DNA from 3 places in the Pseudomonas tolaasii NCPPB 2192 genome. Region 1 is predicted to be linked to each of the others. Evidence: predicted binding sites of a transcription regulator. Region 1 holds the regulator's gene; each other region holds the start of a gene.
The links. Region 1 encodes FliA, which starts transcription of late flagellar genes. Its sites were predicted from a motif close to CTAAAGTTTNNNNNNNNNNNGCCGNTAA; they were not measured.

Region 1 (4,744 bases):
GGTGCCGCAACGACAACCGGCGCCGCCGATGGGTCGGCAGGTTCGGCCAGGCGCGCCAGGGCAGCCAGCAGTTCCGGGGTGGCAGCGGTGATCGGGGCACGTTCGCGAACTTCGCTGAACATGCCGTTGACTGCATCCAGTGCTTCGAGAATCACGTCCATCAATTCCGAATCAACGTGGCGTTCACCCTTGCGCAGGATGTCGAACACGTTCTCGGCGATGTGGCAGCACTCCACCAGCTCATGGAGCTGGAGGAAGCCGGCGCCCCCTTTTACAGTGTGAAAACCGCGAAAAATTGCATTGAGCAGGTTCGCATCATCCGGTCGGCTTTCCAGCTCGACCAGTTGCTCGGACAGTTGCTCTAAAATTTCGCCGGCCTCTACAAGGAAATCCTGAAGGATTTCTTCATCGGCGCCGAAGCTCATGTGGGTGCTCCTTAGAAGCCTAAACTGGACAACAAATCGTCTACGTCGTCTTGCCCGGATACAACGTCTTCACGTTTATCGGCATGAATCTGCGGACCTTCACCCTTGGCGAGATGTTTTTTTGGATCTTTTTCCGAGAGGATCGCCGCGCGGTCATGTTCGATACCGGCAAAACGATCGACCTGGCCAGCCATGAGCACCAGTTTGAGCAAATTGCTTTCCACTTCGGTGACCAGTTGGGTCACGCGCTTGATCACCTGGCCGGTGAGGTCCTGGTAATCCTGAGCCAGCAGAATGTCGTTGAGGTTGCTGGAAACCGTGCGGTTTTCCTGCTCGCTGCGCGACAGAAAGCTGTCGACCCGACGCGCCAGCTCACGAAACTCTTCGGCGCCCACTTCGCGACGCATGAAGCGGCTCCAGTCGTGGCTCAGGGCCTGGGCTTCGTTGGCCATGCCGTTGACCAGCGGCGTGGCGTTTTCCACCAGGTCCATGGTGCGGTTGGCCGCCGCCTCGGTCAGCCTGACCACATAGGACAGGCGTTCGGTGGCATCGGTGATCTGCGAGATCTCTTCGGCCTGGGGCATGTGCGGGTCAATCTGGAAATTGACGATCGCACTGTGCAGCTCGCGCGTGAGCTTGCCCACTTCCTGATACAGGCCGCGGTCACGGGTCTGGTTGAGCTCATGGATCAACTGCACCGCGTCGCCGAACTGGCCTTTTTCAAGGCTGTCGACCAACTGATGCGCATGCTTTTTCAGGGTCGACTCAAAGTCTCCCTGCGACGTTTCTTTATGCTCCATAGCTCCCCCGTGATGACATCAGCCGTGGATGCGTTCGAAGATTTTTTCAATCTTCTCTTTCAAGGCCAATGCGGTGAATGGCTTGACCACGTAACCGTTTACCCCGGCCTGGGCGGCTTCGATGATCTGTTCACGCTTGGCTTCGGCGGTCACCATCAGCACGGGCAGGCTGCGCAGTTTTTCATCCGCGCGCACGTGGCGCAGCAAGTCGATACCGGTCATGCCCGGCATGTTCCAGTCGGTTACCAGAAAGTCGATGCTTCCGCTGTTGAGGATCGGGATAGCCGTCAGGCCGTCATCCGCCTCGACCGTGTTGGTGAACCCAAGGTCACGCAACAGGTTTTTTATGATCCGCCGCATCGTTGAGAAGTCATCAACGATGAGGATTTTCATGTTCTTGTCCAATTCGACCTCCAAGCAGTCTTAAACGCGCCCAGCACCTGGACGCGCCATTTCAATCAACAGGCGTTACACAAAAAGGACTGCCCAGGGCACCACGGAACTGATCCGCGAAAACATGAAGCCTTCGCGGTAGCGTCTGCAGTGTCCCCACACTGCCTGTCAGCGCGCGCGCCACTCTCCCAATCGCCCCCGCAAGCGGGCTGCGCACTGGCTGTGCAGCTGGCTGACACGCGACTCGCTGACCCCCAGGACCTCACCGATTTCCTTGAGGTTCAGCTCTTCGTCGTAGTACAGCGCCAACACCAGTCGCTCACGCTCCGGCAAATTGGCAATCGCCTCCGCCAACGCCCCCTGGAAACGTTCGTCTTCCAGGTCACGCGACGGTTCGAGATGTGCACTCGCGCCGTCCTCGTGCAGCCCTTCGTGTTCGCCGTCCTGCAACAGGTCGTCGAAACTGAACAGGCGGCTGCCCAAGGTATCGTTCAAAATCCCGTAGTAATCGTCGAGACTCAATTGGAGTTCGGCCGCAACTTCATGATCTTTAGCGTCACGACCGGTTTTTGCTTCAATTGCGCGAATGGCGTCACTGACCATTCGCGTGTTGCGGTGTACCGAACGCGGCGCCCAATCCCCTTTACGCACCTCATCGAGCATCGCGCCACGGATGCGGATGCCCGCATACGTCTCGAAACTCGCACCCTTGCTCGCGTCGTATTTGGTCGACACTTCGAGCAGGCCGATCATGCCGGCCTGGATCAGGTCTTCCACCTGCACGCTGGCGGGCAGGCGTGCCAGCAAGTGATAGGCAATGCGCTTGACCAGAGGCGCATAACGCTCGATCAATTCGCCCTGGCTGTCACGGGCCGACTTTTTGTAAAGGTTGTAGCCGCTGGATGTCATAGCACCGGTCCTGCGCTCGTCTGATGCACCAAACGCTCGACGAAAAACTCCAGATGCCCCCGCGGGTTGGCAGGCAACGGCCAGGTATCGACCTTCTGGGCAATGGCCTTGAACGCCAGTGCGCACTTCGAACGAGGGAACGCTTCATAGACCGCACGCTGCTTTTGCACGGCCTTGCGCACACACTCGTCATACGGAACTGCGCCGACGTATTGTAAGGCGACATCGAGGAAGCGATCCGTGACCTTGGTCAACTTGGCGAACAGGTTGCGCCCTTCCTGCGGGCTCTGGGCCATGTTGGCCAGCACGCGGAAGCGGTTCATGCCGTAGTCACGGTTAAGCAGTTTGATCAGGGCGTAGGCGTCGGTGATCGAAGTGGGTTCATCGCAGACCACCAACAGCACCTCCTGCGCCGCGCGCACGAAGCTGACCACGGACTCGCCGATCCCGGCGGCGGTGTCGATCACCAGCACGTCGAGGTTGTCGCCGATGTCGCTGAAAGCCTGAATCAGGCCGGCATGTTGCGCCGGGCTCAGGTGCACCATGCTCTGGGTGCCCGAGGCTGCCGGCACGATGCGAATGCCGCCGGGGCCTTGCAGCAGCACATCGCGCAGCTCACAGCGGCCTTCAATCACATCGGCGAGGGTGTGTTTGGGTGTCAGCCCGAGCAAAACGTCGACATTTGCCAACCCCAGGTCAGCATCCAGCAGCATGACGCGACGGCCAAGCTCTGCCAGGGCCAGGGACAAATTCACTGACACGTTAGTTTTCCCGACGCCACCTTTGCCGCCGGTCACCGCGATCACCTGTACGGGATGCATGCTGCCCATTTTATTTCTTTACCTTGTCTTGCTTAGACGCAGGCTACATGGCTTGGCCGCGTGAATCGCTTGCAGACCATCGATGTAGATACTTTTCACGGTGTTCACTGCCCTCAACCGACCCGTTTTGCCGGGTTGTGGTAGAGGTCCGCGAACATGTCAGCCATCGCTTCCTCGCTAGGCTCTTCTTGCATTTGCACACTGACGGCACGGCTGACCAACTGATGACGGCGCGGCAGATGCAGATCATCCGGAATCCGCGGGCCGTCGGTCAGGTAAGCAACCGGTAATTCATGGCTGATCGCCAGGCTCAACACTTCACCCAGGCTCGCGGTTTCATCGAGCTTGGTCAGGATGCAACCGGCCAGGCCGCAACGCTTGTAGCTGTGGTACGCAGCGGTAAGAACCTGTTTCTGGCTGGTGGTTGCAAGCACCAGGTAATTTTTCGACTTGATGCCACGCCCGGCCAGGCTTTCGAGCTGCATGCGCAAGGCCGGGTCGCTGGCTTGCAGGCCGGCGGTGTCGATCAGCACCACGCGCTTGCGCAGCAGTGGATCGAGGGCATTGGCCAGGGACTGGCCCGGGTCGACGTGGGTCACCGGCACATTGAGGATGCGGCCCAGGGTCTTGAGCTGTTCCTGGGCGCCGATGCGATAACTGTCCATGCTCACCAGCGCAATATTCTGCGCGCCGTATTTGAGCACATAACGCGCGGCCAGCTTGGCCAGGGTGGTGGTCTTGCCCATGCCGGCAGGGCCGACCATGGCGATCACACCGCCCTCTTCCAGGGGTTCGATTTCCGGGGTGACGATCATGCGCGCCAAGTGCGCCAGCAGCATGCGCCAGGCCTGGCGCGGCTCTTCGACTTCGGCGGTGAGCGCCAGCAGGTCGCGGGACAACGGGCCGGACAGGCCGATCCGTTGCAGGCGGCGCCACAGGTTGGCCTGTTGCGGTTTGCTGCCTTGCAGTTGGGTCCAGGCCAGTGAGCCGAGCTGCACTTCCAGCAGTTCACGCAGACCGTTGAGCTCAAAACGCATCGAATCGAACACGCGCGGGTCAACCGCAGGCGCCGGGGCAGGCGCAGCAGGACGCGGTGGTTCTTTGAAAGTGGGCTCGACCAACGGCTCGGACGCGGTCAGCGGCAACCCGGCGAACAGCTGGCGATTGGTGGTGGCATCGCTGTCGCCACGCATGCTCAATTCCGCCTGGGCCGACACAATGCGCGAGGCGGTCTTGCGCAACTCGTCTTCGAGCTCCATGTTCGGCACGCGCGGCGCCAGCGCCTGGGGAGTGTAATCCAGGGCAGCCGTCAGCTCGACACCGCCGGCAATGCGACGGTTTCCGATAATCGCGGCATCGGCGCCCAGCTCATCACGAACCAGTTTCATGGCCTGAC
Region 2 (4,744 bases), 2.3 Mb from region 1:
GCCGGCTGATTGCCGAACGAGGCGTGGAAGCGCAGTGGCTGGAATTCGAACTGACCGAAACTGCCGTGATGCGCCGCAGCGATCTGGTCAAGCAAACCATGGACGCCCTCGGCCGCCTTGGTGTGCGTTTTTCTCTGGATGACTTCGGCACCGGCTTCTCGTCATTCGTGCACCTCAACAGCCTTCCGATTGCGTTGTTGAAGATCGACAAGAGCTTCGTCGGCGGCATGGAAGAACGCGAAGAAAATCGCAAGCTGGTGCACGCCATGATCAACCTGGCCCACAACCTGAATCTGGAAGTGGTGGCCGAGGGGGTGGAAACGCCAGAGCAGTTGGCGTTGTTGCGTTTATTTGGGTGTGATCAGGCGCAGGGTTACTTGATCAGCAAGCCGCTGCCGTTGCCGGAGCTGGTGGAATACCTGACGTTCGGCAAGAGCCAGCAGGTTTTGTTGGGCTGAGAGTGGCAAACCCGATCAACTGTGGAAGCTGGCTTGCCTGCGATAGCGGTGCATCAGTAACAGATGTTTTGCCTGACACACTGTCATCGCAGGCAAGCCAGCTCCCACATGGACTGAGTACATTCAATCAGTCGGGTTGCATGGCCTGGAATTCAGCGCGAACTTCAGGCTCCCGCCGAATCATGCGTTTCATCTTCACCTCAAACGCCCAGGTCAAGCTCACAGCCGCGCACGCCAGGCCCAGCGCCAGACCCCACCACACGCCGGTCGGCCCCCAGCCCAGGGTGAACGCCATCAACCAGGCGGACGGCGCGCCGATCAGCCAGTAACAACCCAAACCCACCAGAAACGTCGTCTTGGCGTCCTTCAGCCCGCGAATGCAGCCCATGGCAATGGTCTGCACGCCGTCGAACAGTTCAAACCAGGCCGCGACAGCCAGCAAGCTGACGGCCAATACGATGACGTCATGGAAGGCGGGGTCGTTATGGTCCAGGAACAGTCCTATTAACGGGTCGGAAAACAGCCACAGCACAGCGGCGAACCCCAACATCACCGCCGCACCAAAGCCGATGCCGACTCGCCCGGCCAAACGCGCATGCACCAGTTGCCCGGCGCCGTAATGCTGGCCGATGCGCATGGTGATCGCGTAGGACATCCCCGCCGGCACCATGAAGGCCACCGAGACGATTTGCAGGGCAATCTGATGCGCCGCCAACTGCGTGCTGCCCATGGTGCCCATGCACAGCGCCGCAAAGGCAAACAGCCCGACTTCCACCGCGTACGTGCCGCCAATGGGCAGGCCCAGGCGCCATAGTTCGCGCAGATATTGGGTGTTGAGGCGCAGCAAACCGTTGCCCAGCGGATAGGCCGAGTAAGTCCGGTTACTGCGGATGTAAAACCACAATGCCAACGCCATGCTGTTGGCGACAATCGCAGTCACCAGGCCGATGCCCACCAAGCCCAGTTTCGGCAGGCCGAACAGGCCCTCGATCAGTGCGTGGTTGAGCAGGTAGTTGAGCACTGTGCCGCACAGGCTGATCACCATCACCGGCGTTGCCTTGCCGATGGCGCTGGTGAAACCGCGCAGGGCCATGAAACTCAGGTAGCCGGGCAGGGCGAAGGGCAGGATCGTCAGAAATTGCCCCGCCGACTGCACGTTGGTTGGGGTCTGGCCGAACATCAGCAGCACGGGTTTGAGGTTCCAAAGCAGCAACGCGGCAACCAGTGCCATCAGCCACGCCAGCCAAAGCCCGGCCTGAGTGAGGCGAGTCGCGCCTTCGATGTCGCCGGCGCCGTGCCGAATGGCCACGAGGGTGCCCACGGCGGCAATCACGCCGATGCAGAAAATCGCCACGAACGAGTAGCTCGCCGCGCCCAGGCCGCCGCCGGCCAACGCCTCGGGGCTCAGGCGGGCCATCATCAGGGTGTCGGTCAGCACCATCAGCATGTGTGCCAACTGTGAAGCAATCAACGGCCCTGACAGCCGCAGAATGGCCCAGAGTTCGGTACGCGCCGGATGTTGCATGATCATCACGCTCGAAAAGTCAGAGGGTTGGGGGAGGGTTGATTCTCGGCGCTTCGGGCGCCTTCCACAAAAGGATAAAAGCGATCATCCGCATGACTAAAACTCATGTATGGCGATTCTGGTAGGGTGAGGCATTGCGCTGTAGGATCTTTCCTTATGACCCGTCGTCTTCCCCCGCTTTATGCCCTGCGCGCCTTTGAGGCAGCCTCCCGCCACAACTCATTCACTCGGGCGGCGGACGAGTTGTCGATCACTCAAAGTGCCGTCAGCCGGCATATCCGCACCCTTGAAGAACATTTTGCCTGCCGCCTGTTCCAGCGCAGCGGGCGCAGCCTGCAACTCACTGAAGCGGCGCGCCTGTTATTGCCTGGCGTGCGCGAAGGTTTCGCGGCGCTGGAGCGCGCCTGCCATACCCTGAATGCCGAAGACGACATCTTGCGCATGAAGGCGCCGTCCACCCTGACCATGCGCTGGCTGCTGGCGCGGATCAGCCGCTTCCGCGCCTTGCAGTCGGGTAATGAAGTGCAATTGACCAGCGCGTGGATGAGCGTGGATGAAGTCGACTTCAACCAGGAACCCTTCGACTGCGCGGTGCTGTTGAGCTACGGGCATTTCCCGGCAGATTGGGAGGCGTGCTACCTGTTCCCCGAGCTGTTGATTCCGGTCGGTGCGCCGAACCTGCTCGATGACGGCCCGTGGGATGTGAACCGCCTGGCCGCCGCCGAACTGCTGCACCCCACACCCGACCGCCGCGACTGGCGCAACTGGCTGGAGCGCATGGGGCTGTCGTCCCAGGTTTCCCTCAAGGGCGGGCAGGTGTTCGACACGCTGGAGCTGGGCATGATCGCCGCCGCGCGGGGTTATGGCGTTTCCATGGGCGACTTGCTGATGGTGGCCGAAGACGTGGCCCAGGGGCGCCTCAGCCTGCCCTGGCCAACCGCAGTGGCGAGCCGGGAAAATTACTATCTGGTGTGGCCGAAAACCCGCCCCGGCGGCGAGCGTTTGCGCCGGCTGGCGGAGTTTCTTCAGGGCGAAGTCAAGGCCATGGAACTGCCTCAGGTTGAGCGTCTGGATTGACCGTTCGTGCAATCGTTTGCGCGATACCCCTGCGAATCGCTCAAGTATTGGCCGTGCCCGCCGAAGAAGGTGTGTTGGAACCCCCGCGTTTCAACGTTTCCCACCAGATAATTTGCCGAGCAACGCTAAGAGATCAGGATGATCCTGGCCTCGGCCAGGAGCTTCTATGTCTCAACCTCGCGCTCGGATCGCGTCCCAGTTAGGCCTCGCCTTGGCCGTGATTCTGGCTGTCGTCATCAGCGGCAGCACTGTTTTTGCCCTGCGTTCCCTCGACTCCGCCAACCTCGACACCCGCGAGGAGCACCTGGCCAGCGAGGCGCGCCTGCTGGCCGACCAACTCAATACCTTCCACAGCACCTTGCGCGAAAGTACCCAGCGTTTGAGCGGGCTGTTTGAAAAGCGCTTCGGCGCAGGGTTGAGCGTGCACGCGGACCAGCCGGTGACCGTGGCCGGTGTACAGACCCCAAGCCTTTACCTGGGCGATCAGGTGCTGAACAACAACTTCGAAGAAGTGGATGAGTTCAAGCAGATGTCCGGCGGCGTGGCCACCGTGTTCGTGCGCAGCGGCGAAGACTTCATCCGCATCAGTACCTCCCTGACCAAGCAGGACGGCAACCGTGCCATCGGCACCGTGCTCGACCACCAGCATCCGGCCTACCAGCGCTTGCTGGCGGGTCAGAATTATGTAGGCCGCGCGGTACTGTTCGACCGTTCCTACATGACCCAATACAGCCCGGTGCGCGACGCCAGCGGCAAAGTCATTGCCGTGTTGTTCATCGGCTTCGATTACACCGATGAGCAGAAAGCCCAGTTCGAAAACCTCAAGCGCTTCCGGATCGGCCAGACCGGCTCACTGGCGTTGCTGGATGAGCAGAAACACTGGCTGGTGCCACCGGCGGGCGTGCAGGCGCTGGACCAGGCCGTGCCGGTGATGGTCGACCTGGCGAAGAAGCCGGGCGAAGGCCGCTTCTGGAGCGACAAGAACGAAGATTTCTACAGCGTCTCGGTGCCGTTTGAAGGCGGCCCGTGGTCGGTGGTGGCGAGCATGCCGAAATCGGAAATCCGCGCGGTGACCTGGGCCGTGGGTATTCGCCTGGTGATCGGCAGCGTGCTGGCGATGTTGTTGGCTGTCGGCGCGGCAGTCTGGTTACTGCGCAGCAAATTGCAGCCTCTGAGTGACTTGGTGCGTCAGGCCGAAGCCTTGGGCGCAGGGGATTTGAGCGCGCGCCTGAACGTGTCCAGCCATGACGAAATCGGCCAGCTGGCGCGCAGTTTCAACCAGATGGGCGAGGCGCTGTCGACCATGGTGTCGCACATTCGCAAGGCGGCCGAAGAGGTCAACAGCCGTGCGCAGGCGCTGTCCGGGTTGTCGGGCGGCGCGTATGAGGGCATGGAGCAGCAGTCCGGCGAGATCACCAGCATGGCGGGCGCGGTGGAAGAATTCAGCGCCACGTCGCTGAACATCGCCGACAACATGGGCAACACCGAGCGGCTTGCGCAGGAAAATGCGCAACAGACCCGCATTGGCCGTACCTCGATGCAAGAGGCGTCGTCGTCCCTGGAACATATCGCCACCGCGCTGAACAGCACGGCCACGGTGATCAACACCTTGGGCCAGCGTTCCCAGGAAATCGGCGGGATCGTAGGGGTGATCACCTCGATTGCCGAGCAAACCAACCTGTTG
Region 3 (4,744 bases), 1.2 Mb from region 1:
TCGAGCCCTCGGTGGTGCTGCCCAGCATTTGGTGGGTGGTGATTTCAGTGGCGCCCAGTTCCAGCGTCGTCGGCTGGCTGCCTGGCTGCGGAGCGCTGCTGTCGTCGGCAAAGGCGGGCGCCAGGGTGGCCATGCACATAGCCATGGCCAGGAGATCGCGAGAAGGTGTGAAAGCGCGTAGCGGGGTAGAGAAAGCGGGCATGGCACGTCCGTTGTTGATAGTAATTATGCGAATCATTATCAATAAGTATTGCAAGAATTGACATGCCAAAACAACAGCGCGTGCCAAAAGTTGCACGCCAACCGTTTTCAACGCCTGCAGTTCGACAGGTATTGCGGGAGTCTCGGTGCAACCCCATCACCCCTGTTTTTGAGGTATGCACATGCGAGTAACCGTTGTAGCTGCAGACGCCATAGGCGGCTTCCTGGCGTGCAAGTTGTTGCCTCAGGCCATGAGTTGAGTCGGGTCGCAGGTGGTGCGACGCTTGAAGCCATCTGCACTCAGCCCCGGTGTGATCAGGCCCATGCCGACGAAAACGTACGCGAACGGATTTGGCTGAAACGGCCAGGCAACGCCTGTTTCAACCCGGTTAGCCTGCTGGTGGGCGGCACCACCGATGAACTGATCGACGACCGTTGGTGCACGGTCTATGTGTCGAGATGATGGATGAGGTACTTGAGCTGGGTACGCGCCTGGGCGTCTTGCCCGCGATCGGTCCCAGGCAACGGCTTCGACGCTCGACCGGTGTCTGCATCGGGAAACTCTCCGCCCCCGCATTGGCCCCTACAACATGCACGACGTCAGGGATGAAACCTGCGCCCCAACGCATCCAGGCGCACCGCAATCGGCGGCAGGCGCTCGCTGCTGCGGGCCAGGGTCTCCACATCATCCGCGGTGCTTTGCGCAATGCTCTGCACCGATTGCAGGCGCCCGACAATCTCCAGGTTCGCCGTGGACTGCTCGCGGGTGGTGCTGACAATTCGCCCGTTGAGCTGATCGATGTGCGCAATGTCGGCCCCCACCGCCTGTAGCATCTCGACGGCCACTTGGCTGTCTTGCACGCAGCGCTCAACGCCTTGCTGGCTGTCATGCATGGCCTCCACGGCCTGGCGGCTGCCGTGTTGCAAGCCTTCGATAATCTGTTTGATTTCCTGAGTGGACACGGCAGTGCGTTGGGCCAGGCTGCGCACCTCATCGGCGACTACCGCAAAACCCCGGCCTTGTTCCCCGGCGCGCGCCGCTTCGATGGCGGCATTGAGCGCGAGCAGGTTGGTCTGGTTGGCAATGCTGTTGATCACCTCCAGCACCGAGCCGATTTGCTCGGCCTGTATCGCCAGGCCTTGCACCGTCTCATTGGTGCCGTTGATGCGGGAGGCCAACTGCGTGATTTCGTTCTGCGCGCGGCCAACGCTTTCCTGGCCGCGCACGATCTGCCGGCTGGCTTTGTCCGCGTGCTCCACCGCCTGTTCGACGTGCAAGGTGATGTGGCCCATGGCGTCTTCCATCCGTTGCATCGAGCCGGTCATCTGGGTGATTTCAGCCAGTTGATGGCGCGCGCCGGTTTCCAGGGTGCCGCTGGCGCTGGCCAATTCGTCGCCGAGCTGGCCCAGGCCGTGGGAATCGCGGGCCACGCCGTCGATCAGGTGAGTCAGTTGCTCAAGGAAATGATCGAAACGTTTGGCCAGAGGCACATGCACCTTGCCTTCACCTTTGGCGGACTCTGCGGTGAATTGCGACGTCACGGCGAGCATTTTCTCCAGCATTTCCTGGCTTTCGACCGCTTCGCGCTGGCTGTGAATGGCCAGGTAGAGCAGGGCGATCGTCTCCATCACCACATAAAACGCGTGCACGAACACCATGGCCCAGCCGCCGTGATGTTCCATCACAAACACCGGAAAACCCTGATGCTGCAAGGCATGAAACACCACGTGGTGCACGGCGATGGTCGCTGCGGCCACCAGAATCGGCAGCCAATCGCGGTAAAACGTCAGCACCGCGAGCAGGGCGAAAATGCCGAAGTGGGATTCGATCACCCCCTGGGCCTGGTTGATGTGCAGCGCGGCCATCACCATCAGCCCGGCACCCAACAAACAACGCATCAGGCGCGTTCCGCCAAGGGCACGGTACAGCGCGGTCAGCACCACACTGGTGCCACCCCCGACGACCACTGCCTGCAGCAGGGTGTCGTGCCAGAACGCCAGGCCCAGCGAAAACCCGAACATCAGCCAGATCAACGCCAGCATGATGCGGTCGGCCTTGCGGTAATGCTCCATAAAACGTGCGCGTGCGGGCATTCACTCTTACTCCATGTGGTCGAGCCGGGAACAAAGCATGGGGCGTGCCACCCCGGGTCGGGGTAATAGCGTATCGGCATCATGGAGAGCGACTTGAGGCGTCGCAAATTACTATCGGCGTGCGGGCTTGAACCTGTGGGAGCTGGCTTGCCTGCGATGGCATCACCTCGGTCTGACTGACTCACCGAGGCGCCTGCATCGCAGGCAAGCCAGCTCCCACACTTGACTGCTTCCACAGTCAGTTGCTTTTACAGGTGGTCGGCGTCAATCACCGCTTGGGCGAACGCCGCCGGCGCTTCCTGCGGCAGGTTGTGGCCAATGCCGCCGTTGATCAAGCGGAATTCGTATTTGCCGGTGAAGCGCTTCGCATAGTCCTCGGGCTGCGGGTGCGGGGCGCCGTTGGCATCGCCTTCGAGGGTGATGGTGGGCACGCCGATGGACGGCGACTGGGCGAGTTTTTGCTCCAGCGCGTCATAACGGGCTTCGCCCTGCACCAGCCCCAGGCGCCAGCGGTAGTTGAAGACGGTGATCGCCACATGATCCGGGTTGTTCAGGCCCTTGGCGCTGCGGTCGAACGTGGCATCGTCGAACGCCCATTTCGGTGAGGCGGTTTGCCAGATCAGTTTGGCGAAATCATGGGTGTTTTTCTGGTAGCCGGCGGCGCCGCGTTCCGTTGCGAAGTAGAACTGGTACCACCACTGCAATTCGGCCTTGGGCGGCAGAGGGTTTTTGCCCGCCGCCTGGTTGCCGATCAGGTAGCCGCTGACCGACACCAACGCCTTCACGCGTTCCGGCCACAGCGCCGACACAATATCGGCCGAGCGTGCGCCCCAGTCGTAGCCACCCAGCACCGCCTGCTTGATGTGCAACGCATCCATGAAATCGATCACGTCCTGCGCCAACGCGGCGGGTTCGCCGTTGCGCAGGGTTTTATCCGACAGAAAACGCGTGTCGCCATAGCCCCGTGCGTAAGGAATCAACACGCGATAGCCCTTGGCGGCCAGCAGCGGGGCGACGTTGGCGTAGCTGTCGATATCGTAGGGCCAGCCGTGCAGCAGAATAACCACCTCACCGTTGGCGGGGCCGGTTTCTGCGTAGGCCACATCCAGCAGTCCGGCTTTCACATGCTTGAGCGCGCCGAAGGCAGCATGGCTGGCGATAGCGGGAACATTGATCTCGGGCATCTCGGCGCGCGCGGCGCCAATGGCACCGAATTGCAACAATGCAAAGGCCAAAAAAGTCGAGCGGCGGGTAAAGGGAAGGTGCATGGCGAGTCTCCTGGGGGCTGGGTGTGTGCCTGGCTCACAGTTGACCGCTGCGGTGTATCGGCTGTGTTTCAAGGAATGGCGTGGGTTAAACGCTGTGTATCGCAATGGTCGCTGTACACATTGCGATACATTGGCTCGGAATTATGACAATACAACCTCGTAGGGCTCGCGCATGCGTTCCAGCAGTTCCTGGGCGAGCATCGGCGCCAGGCCGATTTCCGGGTCACCGACCAACTGGCTGGCGTAGGCGTGGACGGCGTGGAGTTTGCGCGCCACGCTCCAGGTGTCCAGACGTATTTTGCGCGCGCGTTGCCAGGGGATCACGCCACCCTCGCGCGCCGGCCAATGCCAGGCCCAGACCGGCAGTTCATGGAGTCGTGCACCGATCAGGCTGCAGGCCTTGGCACTCGCACGGCCCACGGCGTCATGGTCGTTGTTGCCGTCATTGCGCCACGTGGTAAACACCACGTCCCCGGGTTGCAGGTAACGTGCGATGAACTGGCTCATGGTGTGCTCGCTCGCCGCCAGCGCATCATCACGAAAACCACCGCGAATCCATTTCAGGCTGTGCAAGGGCATGCCCAGGCGGCGCAGGGCTTCGGCGCTTTCCTGGGGGCGGATCACGCTCAGGCGGCTGGCCGGCCAGGCGTTGGAGCCTGGGTGGCTGGCGCTGCCATCGGTGATCGAAATCAGCAGCAGGCGGTGTTGCAGGGTGCTGAATATTTGCAACAAACCGCCACAGGCGAGCACTTCATCGCCCGGATGGGGTGCAATCACCACCACGCGCGAACCCGAAGGCGCCAGCGAGGAGGGCGTGATAGCGGGGATTTGCGCCAACTGCGGCGCACTGTTCCAGACTTGCGCGAGGCCGCGACGGCCCTCGCTTAAGGAGGCAGGCTTCATGGGGTGTCACATCCTTGTCAATGGGTGCCGGGTCGTGGCCCGTTGTCGGGACGACGCTCGTTTAACCGCCACAGACTCCGCTGCGGCGATGCGCGGCACCCCAACCCTTGGAGTGCCAGCAAGGCGACTTCAGCATAGACAAGGTTTCAGCGTTCTTACATGTTGAAACATGGGTTTTTTCAGGTTGCCTGCATCAGGCTCTTCAAATAATCGCCAAACCCGCCTTCGGCACGGCAATCCAGGCGGGCGCTGGTGATCACTTGCGGGTCGTGGCTCCA

Region 2: a site for FliA is predicted at 3,100-3,127, ahead of ATI14_RS05870 (methyl-accepting chemotaxis protein). Genes of this name have one in related genera too.
Region 3: a site for FliA is predicted at 2,366-2,393, ahead of ATI14_RS31870 (methyl-accepting chemotaxis protein). Genes of this name have one in related genera too.

The regions. Positions count from the first base shown of each region.
Region 1 covers NZ_PHHD01000001.1:3,563,220-3,567,963, reverse strand. Annotated here, with positions in the region: gene ATI14_RS16605 (chemotaxis protein CheA) at 1-425, opposite strand, end outside; gene ATI14_RS16600 (protein phosphatase CheZ) at 437-1,225, opposite strand; gene ATI14_RS16595 (chemotaxis response regulator CheY) at 1,244-1,618, opposite strand; gene fliA (RNA polymerase sigma factor FliA) at 1,787-2,527, opposite strand; gene fleN (flagellar synthesis regulator FleN) at 2,524-3,357, opposite strand; gene flhF (flagellar biosynthesis GTPase FlhF) at 3,462-4,744, opposite strand, start outside.
Region 2 covers NZ_PHHD01000001.1:1,244,223-1,248,966, reverse strand. Annotated here, with positions in the region: gene ATI14_RS05885 (putative bifunctional diguanylate cyclase/phosphodiesterase) at 1-458, shown strand, start outside; gene ATI14_RS05880 (NorM family multidrug efflux MATE transporter) at 586-1,989, opposite strand; gene ATI14_RS05875 (LysR substrate-binding domain-containing protein) at 2,140-3,060, shown strand; gene ATI14_RS05870 (methyl-accepting chemotaxis protein) at 3,227-4,744, shown strand, end outside.
Region 3 covers NZ_PHHD01000001.1:4,810,824-4,815,567, forward strand. Annotated here, with positions in the region: gene ATI14_RS22055 (TonB-dependent siderophore receptor) at 1-133, opposite strand, end outside; gene ATI14_RS31225 (hypothetical protein) at 431-664, shown strand; gene ATI14_RS31870 (methyl-accepting chemotaxis protein) at 802-2,295, opposite strand; gene ATI14_RS22070 (alpha/beta fold hydrolase) at 2,544-3,563, opposite strand; gene ATI14_RS22075 (PIG-L deacetylase family protein) at 3,705-4,466, opposite strand; gene ATI14_RS22080 (glycosyltransferase family 2 protein) at 4,646-4,744, opposite strand, start outside.